DNA from 2 places in the Microbacterium sp. IO18 genome. Region 2 is predicted to be linked to the other one. Evidence: predicted binding sites of a transcription regulator. Region 2 holds the regulator's gene; the other holds the start of a gene.
What was found. The regulator LexA, encoded in region 2, represses DNA repair genes until DNA is damaged. The targets are predictions, from matches to a motif close to TCGAACANNTGTTCGA.

Region 1: a site for LexA is predicted at 2,365-2,380, ahead of ACLF6J_RS05690 (HNH endonuclease signature motif containing protein). Genes of this name have one in related genera too.

The regions. Positions count from the first base shown of each region.
Region 1 is NZ_JBMJAF010000001.1:1,173,426-1,177,843, reverse strand. Features, by position in the region: gene ACLF6J_RS05705 (zinc-binding dehydrogenase) at 1-108, opposite strand, end outside; gene ACLF6J_RS05700 (SDR family NAD(P)-dependent oxidoreductase) at 208-942, opposite strand; gene ACLF6J_RS05695 (aldo/keto reductase) at 1,043-2,005, shown strand; gene ACLF6J_RS05690 (HNH endonuclease signature motif containing protein) at 2,412-3,752, shown strand; gene ACLF6J_RS05685 (ABC transporter substrate-binding protein) at 4,150-4,418, shown strand, end outside.
Region 2 is NZ_JBMJAF010000002.1:34,191-38,608, reverse strand. Features, by position in the region: gene metE (5-methyltetrahydropteroyltriglutamate--homocysteine S-methyltransferase) at 1-1,440, shown strand, start outside; gene lexA (transcriptional repressor LexA) at 1,605-2,291, opposite strand; gene ACLF6J_RS11790 (LysM peptidoglycan-binding domain-containing protein) at 2,578-2,946, shown strand; gene ACLF6J_RS11785 (histidinol-phosphate transaminase) at 2,991-4,085, shown strand; gene hisB (imidazoleglycerol-phosphate dehydratase HisB) at 4,082-4,418, shown strand, end outside.

The DNA of each region.
Region 1 (4,418 bases), on a different contig from region 2:
GAGCGCGGCGCCCGCTTCGATCTCGGCGGGGAGAGGCAGGTCCTGCAGGGTGAGCGGCTCGCCGTGCGCGGTGAGCACGGCGGCCTGGGTGCGGGTGGGGAGGGGCATGCGGTTCTCCAGTCGCGGGCGGGTGGCGGAGCAGCGGGGCGGGTGGCGGATCAGAAAGGGGCCTCGGAGGGGACGGGAAGGCGCGGAATCGATCCCGCGTCAGACCAGGAGCTGTCCGCCATCGACGGGGACGGAGACTCCGGTGATGTGGCTGGCGGCGTCGCTCGCGAGGAACAGCACGAGCGGGGTGATCTGGTCGACCTCGGCGATGGAGCCAAGCGGGATGCGGGACTCCCACGCCGCACGGGCTTGCGGGTTCGAGGCAAAGTCCGCGGTGAGAGGCGTGAGCACGGGACCGGGGGCGACCGCGTTGACCCGGACACCCGAGGCGGCGAGCTCGATCGCCGCGGTGCGGGTGAGGGCGTCGACCGCGGCCTTCGTCGCCTCGTAGTGCCCCAGTCCGGGGGTGGGCTGCCGTGCGCCGATGGACGAGATGTTGACGATCGCGCCGCGTCCTGCGTCGGCGAGCAGCGCGCCGAAGATCCGGAGCATGAGGAAGGTTCCGCGCACGTTGACCCGCAGGGCCGCGTCGACGACGTCGACCGGGACTTCCTGCAGGGTGCCGCCGCCGGCGACGATGCCGGCGTTGTTGACCAGGACATCGATGCCGCCGTCGGCAGTGAGTCGTTCGGCTGCGGCGCGCACGGAGGACTCGTCGCCGATGTCGAGGGTGAGCGCCGTGGCGCCGATCTCGGCGGCGACTGCCGTGGCGGCGTCCGCGTTCACATCGCCGATGAAGACCTCGTCTCCACGGTCACGGAATGCGGTGGCGATGCCGCGGCCGAGGCCGGACGCGCCGCCGGTGACCAGGATGCGGCGGGGGGATACGGTCATGTTCGTCCTCACTGACGGCGGTTCTGACGGGATGTCTCCGTTATATTCTACAAACATAGAAAAACACAACCCCGTGTCTCGAGACGGCGAAGGAGCCTTCATGCCCGAAACGACATATCCCTGGAAGCCGCTGGATTCCCGGAGCGCCCCGGTGTCCCCGCTGGCGCTCGGATCCTGGAACACCTGGGATCGGATGGCGCCCGACGACGCGGTGGCGCTGATCCGCCGGGCGGTCGAGCTGGACGCCGGCTTCTTCGACGTCGCGTACTACAACATGGGTCCGCACTCCGAGAACTCGAAGACCGACATCCTCTTCGGGCAGGCTCTGAGAGTGAGCGGCGTCGACCGCGATGACATCGTGCTGTGCGGCAAGCTCTGGCTGTGGGACTGGCCGAACCAGGGCTTCCGCGCGCAACTGGTCGAGTCCCTGGAGCGAGCGGGCCTCGACCGGTTCGACACCCTCGTCGTGGGGGACTACCTCGACGCTCCGGACCTGCCGCGCCTCGTCGCCGAGGTGAACGAGCTGATCGCCGAGGGGCTCGTGGGCTCCTGGGGCATCAACAACTGGCGGATCGAGCACACGCGGGAGGCGCTCGCCGTTGCCGCGGCGCAGGGCATGGCTGGTCCGGTGTTCGCGCAGCTGAAGTACGGGATCGCTCGGCGATCGATGGCGGAGGGGGACGCCTATGGTCCGCTGTTCGCCGAGGGGACTCTCACGCTCCAGGCGTCGGACGTGTTCGAGGGTGGAATCCTCGCCACCGGACGCATGCCCGAGCGGAAGATCGGTGCCGACGTGGGAGGCATCCGGGAGCAGATCGCCGCCGTGTACCCCGAGGTCGCGCGGGTTGCGGGAGAGTTCGGGGTCACGCCGGCCGCGCTCGGCGTCGCCTTCTGCCTGTCGAACCCCGCCACCGCGAACGTGCTGTTCGGTGCCTCGCGCCTCGCGCAACTCGAGGAGAACCATGCGGCGCTCGCCCTCGCGCGAGACCACGGAGCCGAGGTGCGGACTGCGCTCGCCGACTGCTGGGTCGACCGGGAGGTGCGCGCCGACGGGGCGTGGTGAAGGGGGCTGGGGTTCTGGGGGCTGCGTGCTGCCGGTGTGGGAACATGAGGCGCGCCGAGATCCGCCGTGGATGTCGGGGGAGCGGAGATGAGATGAGCCCGGAGCCCACGCTGCTCATGGCCGTGGTCTTCGGTGGATTCCTCTTTCTGGTGGTCTTCTTCGTCGGCTGGTAGCTGATTCTCGACAGACGCGCTGATGCGAGACGCCGGGCTGTCGAGGAGGACGGTGGCTTGACCGATGCGAAGCCTGGCGACGCTGAAGCCGACGCTGAAGACGTGGAGCTGCGAGTGGCTGATGCTTCGCAGTCGCAGGACTTCGTCTGAAGGAGCCCGGGCGGTCTGCGATATGCTGGCATTCATTCGAACAAATCTACGAAAGTAGGGCGGTTCTTCGATAGAATCTGGGTATGTCGAAGTTGGCCGTGTTGCATGAGGCGATGTCCCGTCTCGACGCGGCGTGGGCTGATGCCGACGACTCGGGTGAGTTGTCGCGAGAGCAGCTCATCGCGGTCAGCGCGTCCCTCGGGGTGCTCCAGCGCCGGCTGGATGCTGTGCACGTCGAAGTGGCCGCGTGCATCTCTCGCGAGTCCCGCCCCGAACTCGGGGCCGAGAGTCTCGCGAAGCAGCAGGGGTTCCGCAATCCGGCGACGCTGATCGCGGCGACCGTGGGTGTGTCACGCGGTGATGCGACGCGGCTCGTGAAGGTGGGGGAGGCCGTTGCTCCGCGTGCAGACCTCCTGGGGGCGCCGCTGCCGGCGAGATACCCGGTCGTGCGGGAGGCGCTCGGCGCGGGAATGCTGAGCGCTCAGTCGGCGGCGGTGATCATCTCATTGCTCGATAGATGTCGCGTCGCGGTGGGCCTGACGCGCGTCGCCGAGGCAGAGCGTGTGCTGGTGGAGAAAGCGTGCGGGCTCGCGCTGGACGATGTGCGGAAGCTGGTGGTGCGGGCGGAGGCGTGGCTGGACCCGGATGGGGTGGAGCCGCGACTCGAGGAGCAGCGTTCCCGTCGATCACTCACCATCCACGAGCGTGAGGGGATGGTGCATCTGAACGCGGTCCTCGATGCCGAGACGGCTGCCCCTGTCATGACGGCGATCCGTGGCTACGTGACGGCCGCGTTCGCCGCTCGGAAGGATGCGGCCGCTCCCGACGCGCCCGACGCCGACCGTCGCACCGTGCCGATGCTGCAGGCTGATGCGCTCGCTGTGTTCGCCGCCCACGTGCTCGGGTGCGAAGCGAGGGTGCCGCTGGCAGGAGCGACGATCGTGGTGAGAATGAGCCTCGATGATCTCGAGGCCGGCACCGGCTCTGCGGAGATCGACGGGGTCGAGCAGCCGATCAGCATCGGAGCCGCGCGACGAATGGCCGCCGGCGGGGGTGTGATTCCGTGTGTGCTCGGCGCCGCGAGTGAAGTGCTCGACTGGGGGCGCGAGAAGCGCTTGTTCACGCGATCGCAACGGTTGGCGCTGGTGGAGCGCGATGGGGGCTGCGCGATGTGCGGGTTGCCGCCGGAGATGACGAAGGCGCATCACATCCGGTGGTGGAGTCGTGACCGCGGGCCGACGGATCTGTCGAACGGCGTGCTGCTGTGCGAGACCTGCCACCACCGAGTGCATGACAACGGGTGGGACATCCGTATCGATGGGGGCGGTCCGGTGGGGCGGGTGTGGTTCATCCCTCCCGCCTCGATCGACCCTGCGCGCAGCCCGCGCCTCGGCGGTCGAGCGCGCTTCGACATCGCCGCCTGACATCGCCGCCTGACATCGGTGCCTGGCATCGACGGCTGACATCGACGTCTGATGCCGGTGCCTGACGTCGACGGCTGACATCGACGCCTGATGCCGCTGCCTGACATCGACGCCTGATACCGCTGCCTGCGTGTGCGGCTCGGGATGTGCTGGTCTGCTCATGGGCGCGCGCTCGTACTCGCGCGCCCATGTCCATGCGCTCATGCCTGCGCGCTCGGTCAAGCCCGGTGCGCCCCCGGGCATGGTCCGGCACACCGCGGGGGAGAATCGCCCTTGCGCTCTTTTTCCACGCATGTAGACTAACCAGCACGACACATCGAAGTGACGTCGGACCCGGCTTCCGATCAGCGGCACCTCGACCCTTCTTCACCACCCCCTGCACCCGAGAGAAGGAATCATGAAACGAATGCCCCTCGCGCTCGCCGCGGCTGTCGCCGTGACGCTCGCCCTCACCAGCTGCAGCGGCGGCGCCTCGCCCTCGCCGTCCGACGGCAGCGGGGTCGACAGCCCCGACGCCCTCAACATCGGGAACTTCCTCGACGTCACGTCGTGGGATCCCTCGCTCGCCGACATCGGCTTCGACGGCCCGTATCTCTCCGCCGTCTACGACGCTCTGATCGCCCTCGACGCCGACGGCGAACCGATCCCCTCACTCGCCACCGAGTG
Region 2 (4,418 bases):
GGACTCGAGGGCAAGACCCTCGTCGGCGGGGTGGTCGACGGGCACAACATCTGGCGCGGCGACCTCGCGCACGCGTTCGACCGGCTCGAGGCCCTCCGTGCGCTCGGCGCGGCCGTGTCCGCGTCGACGTCGACGTCGCTGCTGCATGTGCCCCACGATGTGACCGACGAGTCCCGGCTCGACGAGCGTCTGGTCTCGTGGTTGGCGTTCGCCGACCAGAAGGTCCAGCAGGTCGGTGTGCTGGCCCGGGGGCTCAGCGTCGGCCGCGCGTCGATCGCCGCCGAGCTCGACGCGTCGTCCGCCGCGCTGGCGGATCGTCTCGCCGCACCGGGCGTTCGTGACGGTGCCGTCCGCGATCGTGCGCTCAGCACGGCCGACTTCTCCCGCGTCGGGTACGAGGAGCGTGAGACCGCGCAGGAGGCGCTCGGCCTGCCCGTGCTGCCGTTGACGACGATCGGCTCCTTCCCGCAGACCGGCGACATCCGGCGTGCGCGCGCCCGGTTCACCCGTGGCGAGATCCCCGCCGAGGACTACGACGACTTCCTGCGTCGCGAAGTGGCCAGCGTCGTCTCCCTGCAGGAGGACCTCGGGCTCGATGTGCTGGTCCACGGGGAGCCCGAGCGCAACGACATGGTGCAGTACTTCGCCGAGAACCTCGATGGCTTCGCGGTGACCGAGCACGGCTGGGTCCAGTCGTACGGATCCCGGGCCACGCGCCCGTCGATCCTCTGGGGTGACGTCTCGCGACCTGCGCCGATCACCGTGGGATGGTCCGCCTACGCGCAGTCGTTGACGAGCAAGCATCTGAAGGGCATGCTCACGGGTCCCGTGACGATCCTCGCCTGGTCGTTCGTGCGCGACGACCAGCCGCTCGGTGAGACCGCGAACCAGGTCGCGCTGGCGCTGCGCGATGAGATCGCCGACCTGGAGGCTGCCGGCATCGCGATCATCCAGGTCGACGAGCCCGCGCTGCGTGAACTCCTGCCGCTGAAGAAGGCGGACCAGCCCGCGTACCTCCGCTGGTCCGTCGACTCATTCCGACTCGCGACCGGTGGTGCCGCTGCGGGTACCCAGGTGCACACGCACCTCTGTTACTCCGAGTTCGGTGTCGTGATCGATGCGATCCGGGCGCTCGATGCCGACGTGACCTCGATCGAGGCGGCGCGCAGTCGCATGGAGGTCGTCGCCGACATCGCCGAGGTCGGGTTCGACCACGGCATCGGTCCGGGCGTCTACGACATCCACTCGCCGCGCGTGCCGACGGTCGAGGAGGTCGAGTCGCTGCTGCGTCGCGCGGTGGAGGAGATCCCGACACGTCAGCTCTGGGTGAACCCGGACTGCGGCCTGAAGACCCGCGGCTACGACGAGACGACCGCCTCGCTGCGCAACATCGTCGAGGCGACGCGCCGGGTGCGTGAGGACGTGAGCGTCCGGGCGTAGCCCACCCCGGGTCGACACCCCCGCGCAGGGTCGACACCCCCGCAGCGCGTCGACACCCCCGCACAGCGTCGACACCCCCGCGCAGCGTCGAGGCCCCCTCTCAGAAACGTATCTGGGAGGGGGCCTCGACGGTCAGCGGGGGCCTCGACGGTCAGCGGAGCACGTCAGACCGCTCGGAGCACGGCCACGACCTTGCCGAGCACGACGGCCTCATCGCCGAGGATCGGTTCGAAAGACGAGTTGCGGGGCAGCAGCCAGGTGTGCCCGTCGCGACGGCGCAGGACCTTGACGGTGGCCTCCCCGTCGAGCATCGCGGCCACGATCTCGCCGTTCTCCGCATTGTTCTGGGAGCGGACGACCACCCAGTCGCCATCGCAGATCGCGGCGTCGATCATCGACTCGCCGGAGACCTTGAGCATGAACAGGTCGCCCTTGCCGACCAACTGGCGTGGCAGGGGGAAGATCTCCTCCACCTGCTGGTCCGCCGTGATCGGCACCCCCGCGGCGATGCGCCCGACCAGGGGTACGAGCGCGGCATCGCCCACGGGGGTCGCGACATCGGCCGGGTTCTCGCCGCTCGCACCGGGCAGATCGATCAGGACCTCCATCGCGCGCGTCTTCCCGGGGTCGCGGCGCAGGTAGCCGCTGAGCTCGAGCTGTCCGAGCTGGTGCGTCACGCTCGAGAGCGACTTGAGGCCGACGGCGTCACCGATCTCCCGCATGCTCGGCGGGTACCCGTGGTGGGCGATCGAATTCTGGATGACCTCGAGGATCGCCATCTGCTTCGGGCTCAGGCTCTTGCGACGGCGGGTCCGCGGTGCCTCCGACTCGGGGGCTGAGTACTCGCTCATGGTGCTCCTTAAGTGCGTGATCCGACGTCGCTCTTCGAATGTCGGAGGCCCGTGGTGTGGTGTTCTCATCGAAACCGTATCCGAGAAACAGTCCGATCTGGAAGATCTGTTCGAGCGTGTCGGGCGAATCGCGTTTCCGGTTTCGAAGAACACTTGACAGATGTTCGAACTCGAAGATACCTTCGGAACGTAGCTTCGCATTCACGGCTCCCGGCCGAGACGGGAATGCGAACGCTACGCCAACTTCCTCCGGGCCATCGCCCCGAGACAGGCTAAGGAGCACGACATGAGCAGCATCAGCGTCAGCACCGCAACGATCCTCCCGGCACCCGCACGCCCCCACACGCGACTGCGGCTGACGGCACGGGGTCGCGGTGTGCTGCTGGCTCTCGCCTCCGTGCCGCTGGCCATCGGAATCGCTTTCGCGGCACTCAGCGGTGGCAGCGCCATCGCCTCCGGTGTCGATGCTCCCGCCGCGAGTGTCGAGACGCTGACAGTCCTGCCCGGGGACACCCTGTGGTCGATCGCCACCTCGGTCGCGCCGAACGCCGACCCGCGCGTCGTCATCGGAGAGATCAGCCGGATGAACGTGCTCCGTGGTGGCGAGCTCCAGATCGGTCAGGAGCTCGCGATCCCGGCGCAGTACGTGGACTGAGCCCTCACCGGGATGTGCGTCATCCGCCCGACCAGCGGCCTAGCATGGGAAGGGTGACGCTCTCCCTCCACGATCTGCCGCTCCGTGACGACCTTCGCGGGCTGAAGCCGTACGGTGCCCCGCAGGCCCCTCTCCCGGTCGCTCTCAATGTCAACGAGAACACTCATCCGATCCCGGAGGCGGTCGCGAGTGACATCCTCGACGACATCGCGGTGGCGATCCGCGACGTGAACCGGTATCCGGACCGGGAGTTCACGACGCTTCGCGAGGCGTTCGCGGATTACCTCGGTCATGGGCTCACCGCCGACCAGATCTGGGCGGGCAACGGATCCAACGAGGTGCTGCAGCACATCCTGCAGGCGTTTGGAGGACCCGGGCGCACCGCCTTCGGGTTCGCGCCCACGTACTCGATGTATCCGCTCATCGCGCAGGGAACGGGGGCACGGTGGATTGCCGGCACCCGGGAGCCCGACTACTCGATCACGCCCGAGGATGCGGCGGCGCAGGTACGCGCTGCTGACCCCGATGTGGTCATCCTCTGCTCGCCGAACAATCCGACCGGGACGCCTCTCGGTCTCGATGTCGTCGAAGCCGTCTACGACGCTGCGCGCGGCGTCGTCATCGTCGACGAGGCGTACCAGGAGTTCGCTCCGCACGACGCGCTCTCCGCGCTCACGCTCCTCGAAGGGCGGCCTCGCCTCGCGATCTCCCGCACCATGAGCAAGGCATTCGCGTTCGCGGGCGCGCGGGTGGGCTATCTCGCGGCCGATCCTGCTTTCATCGACGCCCTCCGCCTGGTCCGACTGCCGTATCACCTCAGCGCGCTCACACAGGCCGCCGCCGTCGCTGCGCTACGTAACGCCGACGTGATGCTCGGCATGGTCGAGGAGATCGTCGAGCAGCGCGACAGGATCACCGCGACGCTAGAGGCCCTCGGCTACACGCCGCACGAGACGTGGTCGAACTTCGTCCTGTTCGGAGGAGTCGCCGACCCGCGCGCGACCTGGCAGCAGTTGTACGACCGTGGTGTGCTGGTGCGCGACGTCGGCATCCCCGGGCACCTCCGAGTGAGCGCAGGAACCGAGTCCGAGACCACCGCATTCCTCGACGCCTTGGCCTCGATAGGATCGGCATCATGAGCAGCCCCGCACTGACCCCGCGCACCGCCAGCCGTGTGCGCAGCACGTCGGAGTCCACCGTCGAGCTCGAACTGAACCTCGACGGGACCGGTGCGAGCCGTATCGACACTTCGGTGCCGTTCTTCGACCACATGCTCACCGCCTTCGCGAAGCACTCGCTCACCGACCTGACGGTACGGGCCTCGGGCGACACGGACATCGACGCGCACCACACCGTCGAAGACGTGTCGATCGTGCTCGGACAAGCCATCCTCGAAGCGCTCGGCGACAAGTCGGGCATCTCGCGGTACGGCGATGCGCTCGTGCCCCTCGATGAAGCCCTCGCGCAGGCGG